Regions from separate parts of the Shewanella sp. ISTPL2 genome, predicted to be linked through region 2. Evidence: riboswitches for the same ligand, from Rfam matches in the RefSeq annotation. Region 2 holds a riboswitch; the other holds the start of a gene.

Region 1 (12,527 bases), 2.8 Mb from region 2:
ATGCAAAACAGGATGTTATCCGTTTACTTCGCGCTGGAGCCGACGGCTATTTGCTCAAAGATACTGAGCCAGATTTGCTGCTCGAAAAACTCAAAAATGCCATGCTTGGCCATAGGGTGATCAGCGATGAAGTAGAGGAATACCTTTACGAACTTAAAGATGCGACCGATGAACAAGAATGGATTTCAAGCCTGACCCCAAGGGAGTTGCAAATTCTACAGCAACTGGCGGAAGGCTTAAGTAATCGCATGATTTCAGAGCATTTACACATTAGTGAAGGCACAGTTAAAGTGCACGTGAAAAACCTACTGCGTAAAGCCAATGCTAAATCGAGAACCGAAATGGCGGTGCGCTACCTAAATAATTAAAGATACGAAAATAAGCTTGGTATCGCGCAAACAATAAAGGCAATCCCATGATTGCCTTTATGTTTTTATCAAATAGAGATTAAATAAATGATTACAAACCTTTCTCAATAAATTGCTGCCAACTCAATAGCGCCTGCTCAAAATCCTCAAGGCCACAATAAGCTTCTGACTCAGCATCATAGAGTGACATAGCCTCTTCTAATTCATATTCTTGCTCAAAGCCTAAGGTATTGGCAAAGACTCGCGCCTGTTCACGCTCTAACTCTAAGGTAAAATCATTACCAACAAGACGCCATGAACCTCGTTTATCGGCTTGAATTTCTTTTATCACACCCAACACTTGCTGAATTTTAGCTAACTCAGTCCCTAATTCTTCCGTAAACCATTGCCCAAGCACTTCATGATCCATGCTAAAGCTAGCCAAAAAAGTGCCAGTTAAACTGTTACGCCGAAATTCGTATTCCATTTTATTGTCTCTTTGATCTAAGCCTACTAATGCTAATTTTAACCTATCCTTGGCTAAGTTGCTTGCATCACTCAGCACATCAAATTTATGTCAATTAACGTTTACCTCATGTCGTTAAGCATAAGTACTGACTTCATTTTCATGACAAAATCAGTTAGTTTGTTTGGATGATTTTGAAAGTTAAATGGAATGCGATATGCACGAAGGGTTTATCTACAGTTTAGTGCTAAGCGGCGCCCAAGCGGGTTCCACCTTGAGCCTAGAACAGATCGAAAAATGGGATCCTCAGGATGGCCTACTCTGGTTACACCTTCGCTATCGCAATAAAAAGGCACGCCACTGGATACTCAATAGCGGTCTGCCTAAGGTCGAAAGTGATGCCCTACTCGCCCAAGACACTCGTCCCCGTGCAGTGATAACAGGTGAAGGCATATTACTCGCGTTACGCGGCGTCAACCTCAACCCCAATTCAGCTCCCGAAGACATGGTGGCCGTGCGTATCTATGCCGATAAACAGCGGATCATATCCACCTGCGATCGCGAGTTACAGTCGGTCAAAGATGTCGCCGAGCTGATCCTTGAGGGAAATGGGCCTACAACTACGGGGGACTTTATCGTCGCAATCTGCGAACGACTGACCAATCGTAAAGTCGAGTTTATTGATAAATTAGAAGAACAGCTCTCTGATTTAGAAGAACTAGTCGTCTCAGGCAATGTGAAAGACTTACGTACCGATATCGCCGAACTGCGCCGTCAAACTGTAGCCATTCGCCGCTATTTAGCCCCACAGCGCGAAGCATTCTCGAAAATGATTTCCGAGCAATTCAGCCTATTTAAAGATACCGAACGACTCAAGCTGAGGGAAACAAACGATAAACTTATCCGCACCATTGAAGATCTCGATGCCCTGCGCGATAGGGCTAATGTGACTCAAGAAGAATTACTCAGTCAGCAATCGGAGCAACTCAACAAACGCTTATACTTCTTATCCTTAGTGTCAGCAATCTTCTTACCGCTAGGCTTTTTAACAGGCTTACTTGGGGTCAATATTGGCGGGATACCGGGCGCGGACAACACTTGGGCCTTCGCCACCTTCTGCGGAATATTAATCTCACTCGTCGCCCTGCAAATGGCGCTGTTTTATCGATTCAAGTGGTTATAGCCACCTTAAAACAACGCCAATCCTAATCGATTGGCTTTGTTTTCTCTCAGTACCATAAACTAATTGTTATGGGCTAATGCTTATGCTCTAAGCGGGCGATTATGTCGTTGGCAACTCAAACGCATGAGTCATGACTTTATAAAGCTCTGTTCCTTGGTGCACTGATGCCGAAGCAAAGTGCAAAATCGGCACGCAGTCCTGCGGCAAACTAACCGTTTTTAGCTCATCCGCCGTACCGTATAAATCCATTCGCAGTAAATTTACTAAGGGCTGCCCCGCAGCTAATGGCTCGCCCACAGGTGCAAGGTATTCCACTAAACCAGCACTTGGCGCGTGATATTTTTTATAGTCTTTTAGATAACAACCAAAGCGCTGCATTTTAGCGGGTGCAACGGTTTCAGCGATCACGCCTCGGTGGCTTAAATATGCCAAAATCCCTTGTGCATCAACCCGTGCATCCTCAAGACAGACGCGCTCTTGGCTCGCCAATTCCAAGGTTAACGCTGACACTGCAACCCCTAAATCGCGCCCTTGAGATTTAGCAAAATCACTCAATTGCCACCAAGGACAAAACGCAGCCTCATCCATGGCACCACCAAAGGCATTGGGGATAATGAGCGTATAAGGGATCGAAAAAAACTGCGCAGCAGCTAAGTCATATTCAGGACAATACAAGTGCTTACAAGACTTAGGACCTGTGTGCAGATCGAGCACTATATCCGCGCCATGGGCCATAATCTGCAGATTAACCGCGAGCCAATGGCCAGTAGTAATGCCCCATTCATGACGCAATTTTTGCTGACAGGCTTCAACCAAAGTACTGCGATAGGCCTGGATCAGCTCGCTATCACTCAGCTTGGCATGTTCGCCATACCAAGTCGGCAAATCGATAGCATGATTCAAATACTCACGATTCCAATTCGCGCCCGTAATAGGATCAAAGCGGCCAAGGGTAAACTCACCGCTTTTTTGGTTGATCCCAAGGGGATTGGCCAATGGCACTAAGGTGATTTCGCCGCGGATGTCACAGAGTTCGAGCTGTTTCATCAACTGATAAATCACCGCATTACCTTGAACTTCAGCGCCGTGGACATTGGCCTGAATATACACTTTGGGGCCAGTCGCCTTATCGTCGCTCGGCTTAAAATGGTAAATAGGCAAGGTAAGCGCTTGCCCTGCGGCAAGCTCGCCAATTTGCAGAGACGATGTTGTCGGCAGCATATTAAGCGCCTTCGAACAGATTTTGATGCAGCGATTTCACCACTTGTGCCGCTTCCGATTCTGCCACTAACACACACAGATTATGTGGGCTGGCGCCTTGGCAAATCATCCGCACATTGTGTGGTTCTAACACTTCAAATACACGGCGACAAATACCAGGCGTTGTCGCGATGCGATTACCGATAATAGCCACTAAGGCCAATCCATCTTCAACTCGCACACGACAATGCTGTGATAATTCTTGCAGCAATGCCTCACTCAACAGACCTTGACCACTCGAATCTGAACCAGTTTTATCGAGGGTTAGAGACACATTCACTTCTGATGTGGTAATCAAATCCACACTGATCTTATGTCGCGCTAATGTCGCAAAGGTTTCCGCTAAAAAGCCCTGAGCATGCAACATTTGCAAGCTGTGAAGATTTAATAGGGTTTGATCGCGGCGCAAAGCCACAGCGCGGAATACGGGTGCATCTTCCACTTGATGACGGATCCAAGTTCCGCCCTTTTCAGGCTCTTTACTTGAACCCACAAACACTTGAATTTGCTGACGAACGGCAGGAAGAATAGTCGCTGGATGCAATACCTTGGCACCAAAGGTCGCCATCTCGGCAGCCTCATTGAAACTGATCTCTGCAATCGGAAAGGCATTGGGCGCCAAACGAGGATCCGTTGTATAAATTCCCGCGACATCGGTCCAAATCTCTACCGCTGAGGCGCGTAACGCTTCAGCTAACAGTGCAGCAGAATAGTCACTACCGCCGCGACCTAACGTGGTCGTTTGACCGGCTTCATCGGCACCGATAAAGCCTTGCGTGACAATCACTTGTTCCGCTAACAGTGGCTGTAGATAATCACGAGCTAGAGTCGCAATCTGCTCGACCTGAGGTTCGGCGCGGCCAAAGTGGCTGTCAGTACGTAACACTCGGCGCACATCGAAGGCACTTGAGTTAACACCTTTCTCGCGGATCACCGCCGAAAACAACGCCGAAGAACATTGCTCACCGAGGGACAACAACTCATCCATAGTCGCTTTGCTGCGTTGTGATGCGAGCGCTTCACTCAATACTGACATACGAGTCAATAATTTATCTAATGCGGCGGCCACATCGTTAGGACGACCGAGCTTATCTAAAATCGCATATTGAATTTGGGCAATTTGTTTTAATCGCTGTAATCGGCCATCGTCGTTGATCGATTCTTGGGTCAATTCCACTAACAGATTAGTCACGCCGCTCGAAGCGCTGACCACGACTAAACGACAATGAGGATTAGCTAACACTATGTCTGCACAGCGATTCATAGCGTTATAGTCGGCAACTGAGGTGCCACCAAATTTTGCGACAACGAGAGACATTAGCGCACCTCCGTAAAACACGTAGGGCAACAAATAAATGCAGATTGAATAAGATATTGATTAACTAACATGATCACACTCCGAACTGACTTCGTTCGAAGAGCCTGGTGCTCAATGATAACGCACCCCAAAAGAAGGGAAACAGCAATCGTCACCAGAAGCTCTCCACCAATTACAGGTGACAATCGTCAGGATTCAGCCTGAGCGACCGACATAAACATGCAGCAACCATATCTATGCCTCGGCGTTAATCTCCCTCATCAGTCATCGCTGGAGTTTGTGCTCCTCTGACCGACTACCTAGTTAACGCTCCTCTTCTGTTCCTTTCCTAGGAAAGGGACGAAAAAAGTAGCAATAAACCCCTAATGAAGTCAATGCTAATTTCATAACAAATGAACAATTTAAATAAAATCTTTTGAAAACAACTAAATGTTCAAATCGGGTAGCTCGTATACCAGCTGCACATAATCTCTAAATTTGCCTAAACACACTTCATCATGTCCATCCAAGATGCAAGGCACTAAGCTCACATCCCCTTGTTCGACAACATAAATCGCATATTGATTAAATTTCTTACCCAATTGCAATGCCATCGTTCTATCGATAAACACGGCCCAACTTTTTTCCATGTGGGATAAATCCGGTGCTGCGCCCACTAAAGCACGATAAGGGCTACCGAGTAATTCAATTTCACGGAGAAGTTGGCGATCGAGTAAACGGTTTTGGCTAGGAGAGAGAAGCTTTGAAGCGGGATTATGAGCGGTAATAACAGCAAAGGAAAAATCACAGGATAATGCTTGAGTCAGCAAAAACAACGGCGCTTGGTAACATTGCCACAAATTTTGAGTCGTATTGTCCATTGGTAGTCTAGTCGAAAAATGAACCCAAGCTAGTGTAGCAGAGTGATTGTAAAATCCAAAGAGGCGTGAACTGGCTCACAGGAATAAGAAATACATTAGTTATACTAATCAATAGCTAAAGTAAATATCATGGTAAAAACCCCTGCTCACCTAAAATTTGTTAACATTTCATTTGTTAACAAATGACTAAAACGAGTACAATGTACGTACTGGTGAGTTGAAATAGATTGAGCAAGATGCTTATCGTTCAATACAGTTTGTTACATATATCGCTTTAAGTAACGTGAACTGACCGGGCATCTGTTTAAAATCTGTTCTACATTTGATTTGTCTTTTAAACATTTAAAAAAAACAATAGTTAAGGAACTTATTCTAACTATTGCTTATCGAAGTTGGTACTGATTACGTTTTCTCGTATTACACTTAAACGTGCACTTAATCTACATCCAGATATAGATGTCACCGTAAAGATTTTCCTTTTGAGCACAAAGCAGTTCAAGGAAGTATCAACGCTTTTATGAATATAAGAGCCCGAAGTAAGTTGCTCTTATTGGTTAGTATAAACTGATTAAAATTTAGGTAAATAATATGCAAAATCCGCACATTCTGATCGTTGAAGATGAAGCCGTTACCCGTAACACGCTGAGAAGTATTTTCGAGGCAGAAGGGTATGTGGTAACTGAGGCCAATGATGGCGCAGAAATGCATAAGGCTATGCAGGAAAACAAAATTAACTTGGTCGTTATGGATATTAACTTGCCAGGTAAGAATGGTCTATTGTTGGCACGTGAACTACGTGAAATCAACAACATCGGTCTTATCTTCCTGACAGGTCGTGACAACGAAGTCGACAAAATTCTTGGACTTGAAATTGGCGCGGACGATTATATTACCAAGCCGTTCAACCCACGTGAATTAACGATTCGTGCTCGTAACCTTCTGACTCGTGTCAACAGCGCTGGCGCTGAAGTCGAAGAAAAGAGCTCAGTAGAATACTACCGCTTCAATGATTGGAGCTTAGAGATCAACAGCCGTTCATTAGTGAGCCCACAGGGTGAATCTTACAAACTGCCACGTAGCGAGTTCCGCGCTATGCTGCACTTTGTTGAAAACCCAGGCAAAATTTTGACTCGTGCCGATCTACTGATGAAAATGACTGGCCGTGAACTTAAGCCACACGATCGTACTGTAGACGTGACTATCCGTCGTATCCGTAAGCATTTCGAAAGCTTGCCAGATACGCCAGAAATCATCGCGACTATTCACGGTGAAGGCTATCGTTTTTGCGGTAACTTAGAAGGCTAATCGCCCGCTAAGCAACACCCGCATTAGAAACAGGATTGGTTTGATAAGAATCAATTCACAAAAAACCAGATCCTAGGATCTGGTTTTTTTATGCCTACTATTTGGCGTTTTTCAACTGCCTATCGAGGAAATCTGCCAGTGAGCGATATAAGTGATTACGCACTTTCTCGCCACGCATCGAATGTTTAGATCCAGGATAATCGATCATCTGGAACAGCTTGCCCTCATCCTGCAACGCCTTATAAACCCGAGTGCTGTTTTCAAACAAGACGTTATCATCGGCCATGCCGTGATACATCAACAAACCCGCTTGATAGTTTTTCACATAAGGGAACACACTGCTGGCTTCATAACCTTTTTCATTCCCCTCAGGATGGGCTAAGTAACGCTCAGTATAATGGGTGTCATATAAGCGCCAGTCGGTTACAGGTGCACCCGAAATCGCGGCTTTAAAGTAATCCGGCGCCTTAAATAAACTCATCAAGGCCATGTAACCGCCGTAGCTGTGGCCGTAAATCGCTACATTATCGGCATCGACAAATGGCAGACTCCGTAAATAGTCCACTCCCACTTTTTGATCCTTGACTTCAGCTTCACCCAAATGACGGTAAATCACTTGCTCAAACTTTGTGCCCCTGTGGGCGCTGCCGCGGTTATCCAACTGGAACACCACATAGCCTTGTTGCACCAGATACTGGGTAAAGTAGTCCTGCTCGCTCCAACTGTTGGTCACTAACTGTGCGTGCGGCCCACCGTAAACCCGCACTACGACAGGGTATTTCTTGCTCGCATCGAAGGGAACAGGTTTGAATAAACGGGTTTGTAACACTTGGCCATCTTCGGCTTTTAGTTCACCAAATTCAGGGATTTGCCACAGACCCGCATAGTCATATAAAGGATGGCCTTGCTTGACTTCATTTTGCTCAACCCAAGCCAGTTGCTGGCCCTTGTCACCGTGTAAACTGATCTGCGGTGGCTGAGATAAGCTATTGAAATAATCCAGATACACACTTTGATTGTCGGCAAACACAGGATCGTGCATGCCCGCTTGCTTGCTTACCCGCTCAACCTTGCCACCCGCTAAAGGCACGCGATAAAGTTGTTTCTCGATTGGCGTATCTTTGCGGCCAGTGAAATATACCCAACCAGCGGTTTCATCTATGTATTCCAACGCATCGACAGCCCACTCGCCCTGAGTCAATTGGGTTTTAAGTTTGCCTTTTAAGTCAAAAAGATACAGATGATTAAAGCCGTCACGCTCAGATGCCCAAATAAAAGCCGATTGTTGTTTTAAAAAGTGCAGATCGTTATTGAGGTTCACCCAAGCGTTACTGCGTTCTTTCACTAAGATTTTTGGTTTAGTAAGCGCATCTAACGCCACTAACTGTAAATCGAGCTGATGTTGATCGCGGCTCTGCCACTGGAACGACAAATGTTTGCTATCGGGCAACCAATCGACCCGCGGCAGGTAAATATCTTTGCTCTTGTCTTTGCTGTTCTCTTCGCGCAGCTTCACCCAATTGATGGCCTTATCTTTTAGCGTGACCACACCGAGGGCGATATCGACGTTGTTTTTGCCGGCATAGGGATAGCGCTGCTCAGTAAGTTTAATACCATCAGCATAGATTTCGTTACGGGTTACTTGCTCGACACCGGACTCATCAATACGGGTAAAGGCGATGGCCGATTCATCGGGCGCCCACCAATAACCTGTCATGCGATCCATTTCCTCCTGAGCGACAAACTCGGCCATGGCATTTTTAATCGCCCCGCCGCCATCGCTCGTCATAGCTTGGAGTTTTTTGGTCGCCAGCTCTAACACATACAGATTTTGATCCCGCACGAAAGACACAAAACGTCCCTTGGGCGATAGGCGCGCATCTGTGGCAAACCCTTCGCCAATGGGAAGTTGGCTGACACTGTTATCCACTAATGAAAAGTAATACAGATTACCAGCAGCCGGAATTAATAGCGCTTGGCTATCATCGGCCCAGAAGTACTCCATAATGCCTTCACCATAAATACGTTGGCGTTCGCGGCGGGCCTTTTCTTCATCGGATAATTCATTGCTTGCCAACTTATCTGCATTGAGCAATAGGCTAGATTTTCCCGTCTTTACATCCATCTGCCAGAGATCATAAAAATTTTGATTGTCTTTACGGCCCGCAAGATAAGTGACACGCTGACCATCAGGTGACAATTTCAAACCTCGAGGACTGGTGCCCGCTAATGCGGGCGAGGCATTCATTCGCTCAATCGTCAGTGGCAGTTTGCCGCCTTCCATTGCAAAAGCTGGGGTAATTGAAAACATAGCTGTCGAAATCATGGCCATTTGGCTCGCTATCAGTAGGGGAACGGCGCGCACCTTAAGTGAGCACGCAGGGAACCAAGTTAACCTATTTTTAATCATTATTATTCCTTGGGAGCATAATCGCCTAAGATGTCAGCGATTAAAAACAAGCCGACATTGTGCCAGAGGCCGCCTATAAATAGAAAGAGCATGCAATATGCCGATACAAATTAGGCCCTTGCGCCAAGCCCAATCCAAATAATCCCAAAAAGCCCTAATATTCGCTAAAAGCATCAGCAACATCGCTGAAATTGTCGACTAACTGAGTTATCATTCGCGGCAAATAACGAAATTGACCTCATTGTTGAACCTCTAAAGGACATAACATGCAGACTCTGGCCCAGCACCTGACCTCACAGGCAGTGAACGACTCCCTCTCCCACCTAATTTTAACCTTAGCCGACACCTCAAAAGCCATTAGCCATGCCGTTCGCCACGGTGCGCTTGCAGGCGTGTTAGGCGCGACTGAGCAAGAAAACGTCCAAGGTGAAACCCAGAAAAAACTGGATATCATCACCAACGACATGCTCAAAGATGCATTAAAAGCTGACGGTACAGTGCGCGGTTTAGCGTCGGAAGAAGAAGATCATGTGGTTGAAGTCAGCCAAAATGGTCAATATCTGGTGTGTTTCGATCCACTTGATGGCTCATCTAATATTGATATCAACTCGTTAGTCGGCACGATTTTCTCTATCCTGCCCGCCTCTGCTGGCGAGTTGACTGAAACCAGCTTTTTACAATCTGGCCGTGCGCAATTAGCCGCAGGTTATGTACTTTATGGTCCATCGACCATGCTGGCATTAACCACAGGCCAAGGCGTGCAACTGTTTACTTTGCACCCAGAAACCAATGAGTTTTTACTGACTAACGCCGCCATGAGCATTAGCGCAGACACCGCCGAATTTGCCATTAATATGTCGAACCAGCGTTTTTGGGAAGCGCCAATGCAGACCTATATTGCCGATTTACTGCTCGGTAAAATTGGCCCACGCGAGAAATCATTCAACATGCGCTGGATCGCGGCCATGGTCGGCGATGTACACCGCGTGCTATCCCGTGGCGGTATTTTCACTTACCCAACCGACAATAAAGATCCTAAAAAACCGTACAAACTGCGCTTGATGTACGAAGCCAACCCAATGGCCTTCTTAGTCGAACAAGCTGGCGGCAAAGCCTCAACGGGTTATGAAACCATTTTAGATATTCAACCAACTCAAATTCACCAACGTGTTGCCGTCATCCTAGGCAGCAGCAACGAAGTCGACACTTGCCTGAGCTACCACGGTATCGATTACAGCGAAGAGCCAAATATAGAGTAAGCCGAATCGCTTAGATTTTGATTTTTAGGATAAAAGCCACTGACCACAGTGGCTTTTTTGTTGTCGCGTAATGCGACATTTTGGGTTGTGATTGCGAAATCAGGGATCTGTAAAGTTTTAGCGATGGGTTTCACATTTGGAGTTTATGCGGCCTGTCGGACGAGATGAATCAAAGTCGTGGGGGAACGTGAACTTCTGTAACCACTGTGCGAGCTATTAATCCCCAGAGATTTGTGCCTGTACCATCTTTCGAACGATTTACTCCAATGGCTCACAGCAACTTCGCAGAGAAAAGTGAACCAGAAAGAATGATAAAGCTAAAACGATATCAAGTAATTACCTGCCAAACTGTATAAAAACTGCTACCGCAAAAAAGCAAATTCCTATAGCATCATTTATAACAATTTACATGGATGTGGTAGCTGCCAAGTCCAACAAACGATTTATGCTTTGCAAACAGCACAGCGTATAAATACTAAGACGTTATAACACCAATCGAACAGGACTATGTATGAAGGCATTTGGCATTGGCTGCCTACACTTTTCTTTTAAGGGCGGTGTAGAAGAAGAAATTACAGTCCAAGAGTATATTGACGAAGTTAGAGCATCTTTAGAAAGACTTTCTAATGTTAGCGATGTTGAACTCGACTTTGATAAAGATGTAAAAGACGAAAAGATCAGCATCTCAGAAAGTACTCATATGAATGATGGTGACCCTTGCCATCCACATATTCCATTTTTTGAGCTCTCATTTAATCTTTACCTACCTCGAAGAATACAAGCGGAAGTAATTAATGAAGATCAAAACTATATTCATACCGAAACTGAACACTTCAGAATAGTGTTTAAACATGATTGGTATGGACCTTTTACCGTTATAGAGCTTATCGGAGCTGGTGAAAACTCTTCACCTTCTACCGCAATTCAAATAGTTAGGGAATACTTAAAGCGAGAGTTCGACTCAACCGGAAAGGTCCTACAACTTGACTATGTGGGCCCTTCTCCATTTCACGCTGATTTTTTCTTAAGTGAGAACGAGGATACCACTCCAAGCATGTCTTCAAACTTTGAACTAAACCATATAAAATTAATGGGTTATGATAAATTAATATTTTCTTACCTTGGTAGTAAATATGAATCAGAAGACCTTGCTTTCGAAGAGTTAATTTCAGATGTTTCGAGCGAAATCGCTTTCTTCTATCAGCTAAAGGTTATGCTCGCTAAGCAATCTTCTGACTGGGATTCAATACAAAATAGCTTATATTGTAGTGGTCAAGTAAAATTGGCCACGGTTTTAGAGTCATTCCAATATAAACGTTCTGACTCATTTGGCGTTAACCCACCATTATATTGATGGGGTCTGGTCTCACTGTAATATCCAGTGATGTAATTTGTGATCTCTTTATCTGCTTCTGTAAAATTCCCATAACCACTGGCAGGTATCCACTCAGATTTCAAACTTCTAAAGAAACGCTCCATTGGTGCGTTATCCCAACAATTCCCGCGGCGACTCATACTTTGCTCAATCTGAAGACGCCATATTAATTGTCTGAATTTCAAGCTTGTGTAATGCGAACCTTGATCGCTGTGATATATCACATTCTCAGGCTTACCCCTTAACTCAAATGCCATTTTCAAAGCTTTACAGGTCAGCGCACTATCTGGTGATAATGACAAAGCCCATCCAACAGGTTTGCGGGAAAATAAGTCTAAAACAACGGCTAGATAGGCCCAGCGATTACCGACCCAAACATACGTCACGTCGCCACACCACACTTGATCTGGTTGAGTTACTGCAAACTGTCGATTAAGCGTATTGGGGATTGCAACATGCTCTTGTGTCGCTTTCCTATAAGAATGCTTAGGCTGCTGACAGCTTAATAACCCAAGTTTTTTCATTAGATTACGGGCTCGATAACGACTGAGACCAATCCCTTTGTTAGTCACTAATTGCGCTATCGTTCGCGCACCGGCAGAGCCATGACTAATACGATGTGCGGCCTTCACTTCACTGCATAAAATAGTAAAGTCTGTATCAATATGTTCTTTTCTTTTTAGCCAATACTTATAGCTACTTCGATGCACTTTGAATGCATTACAAATTGTGAGAATAGAGTGG
Region 2 (12,527 bases):
AAAGATGGTGTAGATGGAGCACCAGGAACGCCCGGTATCCCTGGAACACCTGGTGAACCTGGAACACCCGGTGAGCCTGGAACACCGCCCCCTGTCACCAGTTCTACTATGACTAACGTCAAAGTGATCAACTATAGCTTTGGCGAAGGCAGTATCACTTACGAATTTGAAATTACAGATGAAAACAATAACCTAATCAACGGACTGTTAAATGCTCAAGCCAAAGTGGCGGCACTAACAGATAAAGGCTTCATCACTAACCGCACCGAAGCTGATAAAAATGGTGTTGCAGATAACGTCCATATTGGCGGTGAAGCAACTCAAGCAACCGTCGGCGCTGAATTGACCGCTTTAGCTGATGGTCATTACCAATTTAAAGTACCAATGAAAGGGGTTAATCCAAGCACTGAAGGTATCGTTTGGTTACGTGTCGGTGGTAATAATGGTATTGCGACCTCTAAACCTCTGGTCGTTAACAAACCTGAAGGCACCCATTCAACCACAACTGATAGTTGTTACTCTTGCCATATCGACTATTCAACAAGCCCTCGTCGTCATGCAAGCTATGTCGCTACCGGCATGGACAGCGAAGTCACCTTCGTGGAAGGCTGTTTAGTGTGTCACGGCTCAGTTAGCCGCGCAGTTGTCAATGCTGAAGGTTTCTCTACGGGTGGCTATGCGACAAACACCCTATCTAAAATTGGTCATATCAATCACCAAGATTTTACTAAAGACTTTTCAGTACAAAACTGTACATCTTGTCACGTTGAAGCACCTAAAAACATCAACGTAGCTGGACCCGGTTGTATTGATTGCCATGACAGTGGTGGCGTACCAGGGGCTATTATCCCAAGTAATGGTGCGGATCTGCGCATTATGCACGAAAGCAAAGCGGGTATAACCGAACGCCAAGCGATTCGCGCTAAGTATAAATTGAGTCTATCAACACCTGTTAAAGTAGATGATATTTCTACCAAGACAGACCACTATGCGCCAACAGGTGCTGCGGCTGCAGTAACCGCCCCAGGCTGGTGTACAACGCTGACAGTGAAAGACACCGATGGTAACGTCTTTAGTATTAAAGACAACTTTAACTATTCTAGCCCGCTAGTATATGACGCTAAGAAACCCGTAGTTTATGCGGGCGCTTATTTACATTCCTATGAAAATGGCAGCTTAGTGGGTCGCCCAGGTAACCGTACTAACTACTACTATGGTTACAACACTGACGGCACTAAAAATATCTGTCATTTACTGACGGATATCAGCGCAGTGAATGCTAACTATGTTTATTCTGCCCGCGTGACATTCAGTACCGCTGGTTGGATGGAATATGATGGCAAGCAACGCTACCAAAGTAATGGCAGCCTAAGAGCGACAGGTTATGATGGTTCTATGGGCATATCCTTTACGGCTTACTCAGATGTCGTTAACCCTGTCACCACTCAAAAGGTCTCTGGCTTCGAACGTCGTGAGATAGCGAGTACTAACAGCTGTACTACTTGTCACAACGATGCCACTGCGTTCCACAAAAATGGTGCCTTCGATGAAGGTGGTAAAGCTTGTATCGCCTGCCATGACAACGGCATGGCACGTACATCAGCAGCCTTAGGCGCAGGTTTTGGTCCTATGGTACACAGCTGGCACTGGGGTAATGGCGCTAAAGTCGGTGAAGTTAAAGCTGATGGAACTCAAGCGCAAACCGCAAACGGTGCAGGCGCAATTGAAGCCTCAACTAGCTGTGTTGCCTGTCACGAAAAAGCGATTGATTTAGGCAAAGTGCCAAATCAATACATTCTTGAGCCAGGTAACAAAATGACCAGTCCTGTCACCGCTAACTGTTATGCCTGCCACACTAGCGATTCTGCTAAGGCGCATATGGCAAGCAACGGTGGTGAAATCAGCGTACCAAGTGTGGCTGATTGGTTTAAACAACCGACCTCTGAATCCTGTGCAGTATGTCATGACACAGGTAGAAGTTCTGGTATTGATAAATACCACAAGTTTACTCGCTAATTAATCATCTCATCATCGCGTGATTAAGAAGTAAGTAAAAAGCGGTACCTATTTTCCCTGCAAGGAAATAGCCAAAGGAGTCTCGCTAATGCGAGGCTCCTTTTTTACTTAGACATTACCCGATAACAAGCCATTTTCAGTCCTATTTAAGTTACTAACGTTACAGTCCTAAAAAAACAACAATTCAAAGGAAGTCACTCAATTATGCATAAAAGTTTTATTGCCATCGCCATCGGCGCCACTCTCACCGCCGGATTCATGGCAGGTTGCAGCAGCACAGAAACTAAAGCACCTAACGTTATCTCGGTACAAACCCAAAACCCGCTGTTCCAAGCCAGTAACCTGCAATATCAAGCCCCTGATTTTAGCCTCATCAAGAATGAGCACTTCGCGCCAGCCCTAGAGCAAGGCATGGCAGAGCAGTACCAAGAAATTCTCGCAATAGCCAATAATCCGGCAGCAGCAACCTTCGATAATACGATTGTGGCTATGGAGAAAAGCGGCGCCCTACTCAACCGTGCATCAAGCGTGTTTTATAATTTAGCAGGGTCAAACAGCAATCCAGAACTGCGTAAAATCCAAGGCGAAATGGCGCCCAAAATGGCGGCCCACTCAGATAATATCAACTTAAACCCAGCGCTATTTGCCCGTATCGAAGCCATCTATAACGACCGCACCAACTTAGGGTTAACCCCAGAAGCCGTACGTTTGGTTGAGGTATATCACCAACGCTTTATCATGGCTGGCGCTAAACTTACCGATGAACAAAAAATTAAAATCCGCGCGTTAAATGAAGAACAATCAACACTAACGAATGAGTTCTCTCAGCGTTTATTACGCTTAACCAAAGAAATCGCCGTTGTGGTGGATTCAAAAAGTGAACTTGCTGGATTAACCGACGGTGAAATCACTTCAGCCGCGAACGATGCCAAAGCGGCCGGTCACGATGGCAAGTATCTGATTAACATCACCAACACCACTCGCCAACCTGTGTTGGCATCACTGGAAAACCGTGAGCTACGCCAGCGTATTTGGGAAGCCTCAGCGAACCGTGGCTTAACTGGTGAAAACGAAACTGCGTCACTCGTATCTCGTTTAGCGAAACTCAGAGCCGAGCGCGCAACACTATTAGGCTATGAAAACTGGGCAAGTTATCGATTAGCACCGCAAATGGCCAAAACACCCGAAGCGGTTTACAGCATGTTTGGTTCAATGGTGCCTGCGGTAGTTGCTAACACAGAGAAAGAAGCGGCCGACATTCAAGCCATGATCACTAAAACCGGTGGGAAATTTGAACTGGCACCGTGGGACTGGGAGTTTTACGCAGAAAAAGTCCGCCAAGAAAAATACGCTCTCGATGCCAATAGCATTCGCCCATACTTCGAATTTAACCGCGTTCTCGAAGACGGCGTATTCTACACACTCAAAGAACTCTATGGCGTCACCTTAAAACCACGCCCAGATTTACCGGTTTACCATCCCGATGTGAAAGCCTACGAAATGTTTGATGCCGATGGCTCAAGCATGGCCATTTTCTACGCCGACTATTTTGCCCGTGAAGGTAAACGTGGTGGCGCTTGGATGAGTTCGTTCGTCGGTCAATCCTTCCTCGAAGGCACTAAACCTGTGGTCGTCAACGTGATGAACATAAAGAAAGCGCCCGAAGGTCAACCCACATTCGTCAGCTATAACGAAGTCACCACTATGTTCCATGAAATGGGTCACGGCACCCACGGCATGTTCTCTAAAGTGACTTATCCAAGTCTGGCGGGCACCTCGGTTTCACGCGACTTTGTCGAATTTCCATCGACGTTTGAAGAAGATTGGGCCGCCCATCCAAAAGTGTTAGCGAACTACGCGAAACACTATGAAACAGGCAAACCCATTCCCGATGAACTGCTGCAAAAACTGCTGAAATCAGGCAGCTTCAACCAAGGCTTTGACACTCTGGAATACATGGCCGCTGCATTAGTAGACATGGAATGGCATTCATTAAGCCCAGATACCCCGCTGCAAGATGTACCAACCTTTGAAGCCAATGCCCTGAAAAAGCACGGCTTAAACATCAGTGCTGTACCTCCGCGTTATAAGTCGACCTATTTTGCCCACGCCTTCCCCGGCGGTTACTCGGCAAGTTATTACGCTTATATGTGGAGTGAGATTTTAGCGGCGGATGCGTTTGCCTATGTACAAACCCAAGGTGGGCTCAATCGTGAAATCGGCATGAAGTACCGCAAAACGATCCGTGAAGTGGGTAATAGCATAGCGCCAATGGACGCCTACAAAAACTTCCGCGGACAAGAACCAACCACAGAAGGCTTACTTAAACGCCGCGGTCTAGATCAAGCACGCTAAGCTAAGAGTTGATAGCCTTAATGCGATAGGCTAGAGATAAAGACAAACTCAGCCTTAACCAAAAAAATCAGCCAGCATAATGCTGGCTGATTTTTTTTGACTTATTTGTCGTGAACGTTTGCAGTGAAAGGTTTCAATTAACGTCTAGCTAATTGCGCCTTTAGATTTGATTTTAAGTACGATAATACTGATCACAAATGCCACACTACAAGCCACTAAACCCGCGACAACCGACTCGGTAAATCCAAGTGCCACATAACCCACTAAGCTAATAAACGCCGCAATGAGTGCATAAGGTAGCTGAGTCACCACATGGTCGATGTGGTGGCAACTGGCGCCCGTAGACGACAAGATAGTCGTGTCGGAAATCGGCGAGCAATGATCGCCAAATACAGCCCCCGCCAGCACAGAGGCAAGCATAGGCAACATCATGCCAGTGTGACTTCCCATCGCCATATCAGCAGCAATCGGCAACATGATCCCGAACGTACCCCAGCTAGTACCAGTTGAGAACGCGGTAATACCTGCTAGCACAAACATTAAGGCGGGTAAAAACGCGAACGGAATATTTCCTGTTGCTAAACTCGCCATAAACTTACCGGTTTCGAGTTGACCAATCACACCTGCGATTGTCCAAGCAAATAACAGGATGTAAATCGCCGGCAGCATAGAGCGAGCGCCCTGCACTATACCTTTGACTATCATCAATTTCTCAACGCCTTGCACTAAATTCAATATCAGCGAAACCGCTAGACCAATTAATGCACCAAAGAAAAGTGATGAACTGACATCGGTTTTCTCAAAAGCAGAAATAATATTAAATTCAATCCCTTCCGCCGCGAGTACTTGAGCGCCACTGTTAATCATGAAATAGAGGGTTGCAAATACCAACACGGTAATCGGCAGGAACAGACCTAAAATCTTACCGGTTTCGGCTTCAGGTAAATCCGCGTTCGCCCCAGGCGGTAATCCTTTAGACTCATCGTATAAATTACCACGTTGGGCATTGAGCTCATGCTCACGCATTGGCCCAACATCTAGTCCCATAAAGACAACAAAAAGTAATAATAACAAGGAGAAGATTGCGTAAAAGTTCATCGGGATCATTTGAATAAAAATACTCAAATGACCCGTATCAGCAAAACCATGGGCAGTTAATATCCCGCCAATGAGTGCGATAATATAAGCGCCCCAGCTCGAAACTGGAGATATAACGCACACAGGCGCCGCAGTAGAATCTAATAAATAAGCTAACTTAGCGCGGGAAACATAATAACGATCGGTAACAGGTCGAGCGACCGAACCAACAACTAAACTATTGAAATAATCATCAATAAAAACTACGCAACCTAAAAACATGGTCAATAGTTTAGCGTCACGTTTATTACGTATATGTAAACGAGCCCAATCGGCAAAAGCCCGCGCGCTGCCACTTACGGTAATTAACGCTGTGATCATTCCCAGTACAATTAAGAAACCGAGAATATATAAGTTCCACGAATTTAGACCTTTATCAGTCCAAAAAAGCCCTTTAACGCCATTGAATACAAACTCACCCGTTGCTAAAGGTGAAAATTGATTGAGCAATAAAGCACCAATTAAAATACCTAACCCCAAAGAAAGCAGTACACGGCGAGTCAAGATCGCCAACACGATAGCCACCGCAGGCGGCAACAAGGAAAGTGCCGAATCGGCATAATTCATAACAGTCATTGATTATTATCTTCGTTAAATACGAATGGAGGGCGACTGAACTGGTGGGAAAAGGCAATAGATACCCAAGGTCACCTGTCCTATCAGTAGCGCTCCATAGTAACTATTCCCAATATCCATATCGGAAAATACTATGGCAGTGCTGCACCTATTAGGTACAACCCCAGCAGTTGATCGTGATAAATCGAACCACTTCGGCACCAAATCCTTTCGCAATCGATCAACGGAATCACCCTACTGATCACTACTAATATTTGGCGCGCCTCTACTTCTAAGAACGCCCTTGCACGGGCGTGAGGCACATAAAAACATAAGCGGCTTAGCAGATGCTACCGCAAAGCCACTTAATGTGACCTAGATCACAGATAAAATCAACTGAGACTTGTAATCAGCTCAGGAACCGCCTCAAACAGATCTGCAACGAGTCCATAATCGGCTACTTGAAAAATCGGCGCTTCAGGATCTTTGTTGATTGCAACGATGACTTTAGCGTCTTTCATGCCGGCTAAATGTTGAATCGCGCCAGAAATACCGACGGCAATATACAAGTTTGGCGCAACGATTTTACCGGTTTGACCCACTTGTAAATCGTTAGGCACAAAACCTGCGTCAACTGCAGCGCGTGATGCGCCAACCGCAGCACCAAGCTTGTCAGCAAGTTGTTCTAACATGCCGAAGTTTTCACCACTGCCCATACCACGGCCGCCAGAAACGATAATGCCAGCATTGCCTAACTCTGGACGGGCAGAAACTGTCAGCGATTGAGAAACAAACTGAGTTCTCGCTTCAAACACTTTATCAAGTGTCGTCACAGCCGCACTGTTACCTTCTGGCGCAGCGTCAAACGCACTGGCGCGCACTGTCATCACTTTAATGGCATCATGGCTTTGCACTGTCGCTAAGGCATTACCCGCATACACAGGGCGCACAAAGGTGTCCGCATTGACGACGGTAATAACTTCTGAGATTTGCGCTACATCTAATAAAGCCGCCACGCGCGGAAGCGTGTCCTTACCTAAACTTGAAGCCGAGGCCAGAATGTGACCATAGTTTGGCGCTAAGTCCACCAGCAATTTGGCAAAATTTTCCGCTAAATGCGCTTCATACACGCTGGCATCGGCAACGAGTACTTGGCTAACGCCTTGTAGTGCCTGTGCCGCTTGGACAACCGCGCCACATTGGTGACCCGCAACTAAGACATGTACTTCATCGCCTATGGCACGGGCAGCGGTAACAATTTTTGCCGTATCGAGTTTCAGTGCTGCATTATCATGTTCAGCTAATACTAAAATGGCCATTTAGATCACCTTCGCTTCATTTTTTAACTTTTCAACTAGCTCAGCTACCGACGCTACCATGATGCCCGCTTTACGTTCAGCTGGCGGAGTGACCTTCACAATCGTTTGGTGACTCTTTAACGTCACGCCTAAGTCTGCCACAGTAAATACTTCTAATGGCTTACGCTTGGCTTTCATTATGTTAGGCAATGAAGCGTAACGGGGTTCGTTCAAACGTAAATCGGCGGTCACAACAGCAGGTAAAGGCAGTTTAAGAGTTTGCATGCCGCCGTCAATTTCACGGGTGACTTGTAATGTATTCGCTTCTAATTTGATTTCTGAAGCAAAGGTCGCCTGTGGCATATCCATTAACGCGGCAAACATTTGGCCAGTTTGGTTATTATCACCATCGATGGATTGCTTACCAAAAATCACCAGCTCTGCTTGTTCTTTGTCTTGTACCGCTTTGAGCAATTTGGCGATAGACACTGGCACGAGCTCTTCTTCAGTATCGATATGAATTGCACGATCTGCGCCTAATGCAAGCGCGGTACGCAGTTGTTCTTGCACGGCTTTATTACCAATACTGACAACAACCACTTCAGTAGCGCTACCCGCTTCTTTTAAACGAACCGCTTCTTCTACTGCGATTTCACAAAAAGGGTTCAACGCCATTTTTAGGTTTGCAGTGTCAACACTTGTATTGTCAGCTTTGACCCTGACCTTCACATTGGCATCAACAACGCGCTTAACGGGCACCAATACTTTCATAGGGTTTCCTTCCTACACTTTCATGTACATGGACAAAACATTGGTTAATACCAATGCAGGATAGAGCAACTTTACGTCCTGTTAACGTTAACGTCAACCAAAGTCAAACGCCTGTTTGTATTTTTTAATCCGCTGCAACGGCCACTTTTTTGGACACTTATTTGAGGGAATAAGAAAAGTTCAAAAAATAAATAATATTTAATTTCCTTAAAACGCATAATTTTATTTGATTCGAGCTATATTAGTTTCTATCATTTAGGTGTTGTTCACCATTATCCTGTATTAAAAATAGAGTGGGACGAAAATAGATATGAGCGAATTTTTAGAGATATTAACTCACGGCCGTCGTTTTAAAGCTGCAGTAAAAGAACTTAGCGTTGAAGAGTTACGTGATTTAGCCGACAAATTAGATAAAATTTTAGTAGAACGCGAGTCTATGGCTGAGGAAGAAGAACAAGCCATGGCAGCTCGTAATGCTAAGATTGAAGAAATCCGTCAACAAATGGAAGCCGTTGGTTTATCAATTGATGACTTAGGTGGCGTAGCTGTTAAAGCTGCTGCGAAGAAACGCGCTCCTCGTCCAGCCAAATACCAAATTGAAGTTGACGGTGAAATGGTTCAATGGACTGGCCAAGGCCGTATGCCTACCGTATTTAAGAACGAGATCAACAAAGGTCGTTCTATGGAAGATTTCTTAATCTAATCCAACCAAGTGTGATGGCGCTAATTGCCAACACAAGTTTGCATAAAAGCTCGCATTAGTTGCGAGCTTTTTTATATCCATCAACCGTTTCAAACTTAAACGACAGCCGTTAATTCCGCACCTCACTCCCACTCAAATTACGTTACAATTCAGCCTTAGTATTTACATCTGCTTTCAGTTACTCTTTGTTCACCCTCACTCGATTGAATAAAATAATGCAGATAAACAATAAGATAATGATAAGCTGCAGCATAATCGCTAGCTTAGTATCACAAACAACATTTGCCCAACTCAATACTGGAACAACATCCAGTAAACTCACTGCATTTACCCATGCTGAATTAATTATTGCCCCGGGAAAGCGTTTAAGCGATGCCACTTTATTAATTGAAAATAATCGAATTAAAGCCATTATTGAGCACAACGACATTCCAGCTGGCGCATTTAGAATCGATTTGAGTGGTTATACAATTTATCCCGGATTTATCGATCCTTTTACCGATTATGGGATTGAGTTCGAATATCCCAAACTAAAGCTCACTCGCCCCGTCTATGATATAAAACGTATCGGTGGTAATGCGGAAAATGGTGCAATTCATTCTGAAAAAGAATGGTTTAATTACGTTTACCCCAATAAAGAACGCGCAAAAGAGTGGATTAATAATGGTTTCACCAGTGTGCAAAGTAGCAAACTCGACGGTATCTTCCGTGGGACGGCTGTCAGTCTGTCATTAGCGGACAAAACGGCTAATGAAGTGATTTATCGCGCCCGCAGTCAACCTTTTATGGCATTTGATAAAGGTTCGTCTGAACAAGATTATCCCTCATCATTAATGGGCAGCATTGCACTTATTAGGCAAACCTTTGCCGATGCAAATTGGTATAACCAAAATAAAAACAAACCTGCCAATGGCGCAATAAACAATCAAGTCGAATTTAATATCGCCTTTGAGCGTTTAGATAATTTAGCCGATAAGCAAATTATCTTTGAAACCAAAAATCTCAACGACCAATTACGTGCAGCCCATTTACTCAAAGAACATAAACTGCCAGCCAACCTACTTGGTAATGGTCAAGAATACTCACGCATCAATGAGTTAAAGGCGCTGAACTATCCGTTGATCTTGCCTTTAAACTATCCGCAGGCACCCGATGTCGGGACAGATGACGCTGATCGTGAAGTATCACTGGCGGATTTAAGACAGTGGGAACGTGCACCAACCAACCCTGCAGCGGTAGCTAACGCGGGTATCCCCTTTGCGTTAACGCAGTTTGGGATTAAGACCGATGCCTTCTGGCCGCGCCTACGCCAAGCCATCGCCCAAGGTTTAAGTGAAGAAAACGCTCTCGTGGCACTCACCACCCAAGCCGCAGAGATGACAGGCACCGCCGACTTTACCGGTAAACTCGCGCCCGGTTATATGGCTGACTTTGTTATCACTAAAGGCAATATCTTTAAAGATGGCCAGATCTACAGTGTTTGGTTACAAGGTCAGGAGCAAAGTCTGCGCTCACTTCCCCAAGCACGATTACTGGGAGATTACCAATTAAGCCTCAATAACCTCACGCTAGATTTATCGCTACATGATGAAAGTAAAAGTGATAAACCCAACATCCAAGGCAATTTAAGCAGTGGCGAACAAAGTATCTCACTCACTCAACTTAAGTTAAATGATAACGGGAAATTGAGCTTTACTGCCGATTTGAGCGCCGCAGGCATTAATGGCCTTAGCCGCTTTACGCTGTGGATGGCCGATGACGGCATTCAAGGTCGTATGGTCGATGCAAAAAGTCGCACTACAAATGTTGCCGGTGTCGCAATGACTCAAACTGCAAAGCTCAAAAAAGCAGACCAAGCAAGCAATCAAGCTCCCAAGAATGAAGCCAGCACGAGCCTACTGAGTCACCTCACCTTCCCTAACGTCGCTTACGGACTGAGCAAAGCCCCTAATGTTGAGAAGCTACACATCAAAAATGCCACCCTGTGGACATCGGATAAACAAGGCATTCTCGAACATGCTGATCTCTTGATGGCCAATGGCCGCATCGAAAAAATTGGCCAACAATTAAGTACGCCATCAGGTTATCAAGTCCTCGATGCAACGGGTAAACACCTCACCGCCGGCATAGTCGATGAACACTCGCATATCGCCATTAATGGCGGTACTAACGAAGGAACAGACGCAGTAACCTCTGAAGTACGCATTGGCGATATTATTAATCCCGACGATATTTCAATCTATCGTGCCTTAGCGGGCGGCGTCACCAGCGCGCAATTACTCCACGGTAGCGCCAACCCTATCGGTGGCCAATCACAACTGATCAAAATGAAATGGGGGGAGCCAGCTGAACAACTCAAATTTGTTAACGCGCCCGCCAGTATCAAATTTGCTTTAGGTGAAAACGTCAAACAGAGTAATTGGGGCGAGAAATTTGTTCAGCGCTTCCCCCAGACTCGCATGGGAGTAAAAGCGTTATTTGAAGAAACCTTCGACGCTGCTATCGCCTATGAAAAGGCGTTAAAAACCTATGATAATCTGCGCTCCAGCGATAAAAAGAAAACTGTCGCTCCGCGCCCAAGTTACCGTCTGCAAGCAGTGGCCGAAGTATTAAACCAGCAACGCGACGTACATATTCATTCCTATGTGCAGTCAGAAATCCTGATGTTTATCCGCTTAGCCGAGGCCTATCACTTTAAAGTACAAACCTTTACCCATGTGCTCGAAGGTTACAAAGTGGCGAGTGAACTGGCTGCCCATGGTGCTGGCGCATCGACCTTTGCCGATTGGTGGGCCTATAAGTTTGAGGTGTATGATGCGATTCCGCAAAACGCGTGTCTGATGCAAAACAAGGGGGTGATCACCAGCATTAACTCAGACGATTATGAAATGCAGCGCAGACTCAACCAAGAAGCGGCTAAGTCTATGATGTATTGCAATATGTCGAAGGAAGATGCTTGGAACATGGTCACTATTAATCCGGCCAAGCAATTAAGAGTCGATGAATTTGTGGGTTCACTTACTCCAGGAAAAATGGCCGATATCGTACTCTGGAACGCAGAGCCGCTGTCGATTTACGCCAAAGTGACGCAGGCATGGGTTGAAGGAAAACGCTATTTTGACCGCGACCAAGACCAAGTTGCCCAGCAAGCTGTGGTGGACGAGCGCGCCGCACTTATCCAAAAAATTCTCAGCAGTGATGACCAAACTAAAGCGGGTGAAAAAATCACGCCACTCAACGAGCCACAGTGGCACTGCGACACCCACTATCAGGCATGGGGCCACGCTCATGAGGGAGCCAAATAATGCAACATTTATCTAAAACCGTTTTGTTTGTGGCGCTACTCGGCGCAATTTGCATCACGCAGGCCCCAGCAATGGCCAATGATATCGTACCTACGCCTAAACAAAGCCGCAGCGTACTGATTAAAAACGCCACTGTGCACACAGTCACTCAAGGCGTGCTCAGCAACACAGACGTCTTAATTGAAAATGGCAAGATCACGGCCGTTGGACCTCAACTGACCAGCCAAATCAACAATGCAACTGCAGAAACCAGTGACACTCAAATCATCGATGCCAGCGGTAAACACTTGTATCCGGGCTTAATCGCCCTAGACACCAGCTTAGGCTTAGTCGAAATTGAAATGAGCCGCCCAACGGTCGATAACGCCGAGGTGGGCTACATCAACC

What was found. Region 2 has a riboswitch for lysine ahead of HUB64_RS19820 (Na+/H+ antiporter NhaC family protein). Riboswitches for the same ligand answer to the same signal wherever they lie in the genome.
Region 1: another riboswitch for lysine. It lies ahead of lysC (lysine-sensitive aspartokinase 3); the one in region 2 lies ahead of HUB64_RS19820 (Na+/H+ antiporter NhaC family protein).

Annotation. Positions count from the first base shown of each region.
Region 1 covers NZ_JAAPAV010000001.1:1,646,765-1,659,291, reverse strand. Annotated here, with positions in the region: gene HUB64_RS07445 (response regulator) at 1-368, shown strand, start outside; gene HUB64_RS07440 (YacL family protein) at 460-834, opposite strand; gene HUB64_RS07435 (zinc transporter ZntB) at 1,031-1,996, shown strand; gene HUB64_RS07430 (succinylglutamate desuccinylase/aspartoacylase family protein) at 2,096-3,217, opposite strand; gene lysC (lysine-sensitive aspartokinase 3) at 3,219-4,574, opposite strand; lysine riboswitch at 4,725-4,899, opposite strand; gene HUB64_RS07420 (DUF3293 domain-containing protein) at 5,000-5,434, opposite strand; gene arcA (two-component system response regulator ArcA) at 6,023-6,739, shown strand; gene HUB64_RS07410 (S9 family peptidase) at 6,837-9,149, opposite strand; gene HUB64_RS07405 (class 1 fructose-bisphosphatase) at 9,416-10,408, shown strand; gene HUB64_RS07400 (hypothetical protein) at 10,920-11,762, shown strand; one part of gene HUB64_RS07395 (IS3-like element ISSba5 family transposase) at 11,681-12,527, opposite strand, start outside.
Region 2 covers NZ_JAAPAV010000001.1:4,454,577-4,467,103, reverse strand. Annotated here, with positions in the region: gene HUB64_RS19830 (cytochrome c3 family protein) at 1-2,016, shown strand, start outside; gene HUB64_RS19825 (M3 family metallopeptidase) at 2,221-4,371, shown strand; gene HUB64_RS19820 (Na+/H+ antiporter NhaC family protein) at 4,516-6,084, opposite strand; lysine riboswitch at 6,164-6,360, opposite strand; gene HUB64_RS19815 (electron transfer flavoprotein subunit alpha/FixB family protein) at 6,456-7,382, opposite strand; gene HUB64_RS19810 (electron transfer flavoprotein subunit beta/FixA family protein) at 7,383-8,132, opposite strand; gene HUB64_RS19805 (H-NS family nucleoid-associated regulatory protein) at 8,443-8,835, shown strand; gene HUB64_RS19800 (amidohydrolase family protein) at 9,051-12,140, shown strand; gene HUB64_RS19795 (amidohydrolase family protein) at 12,140-12,527, shown strand, end outside.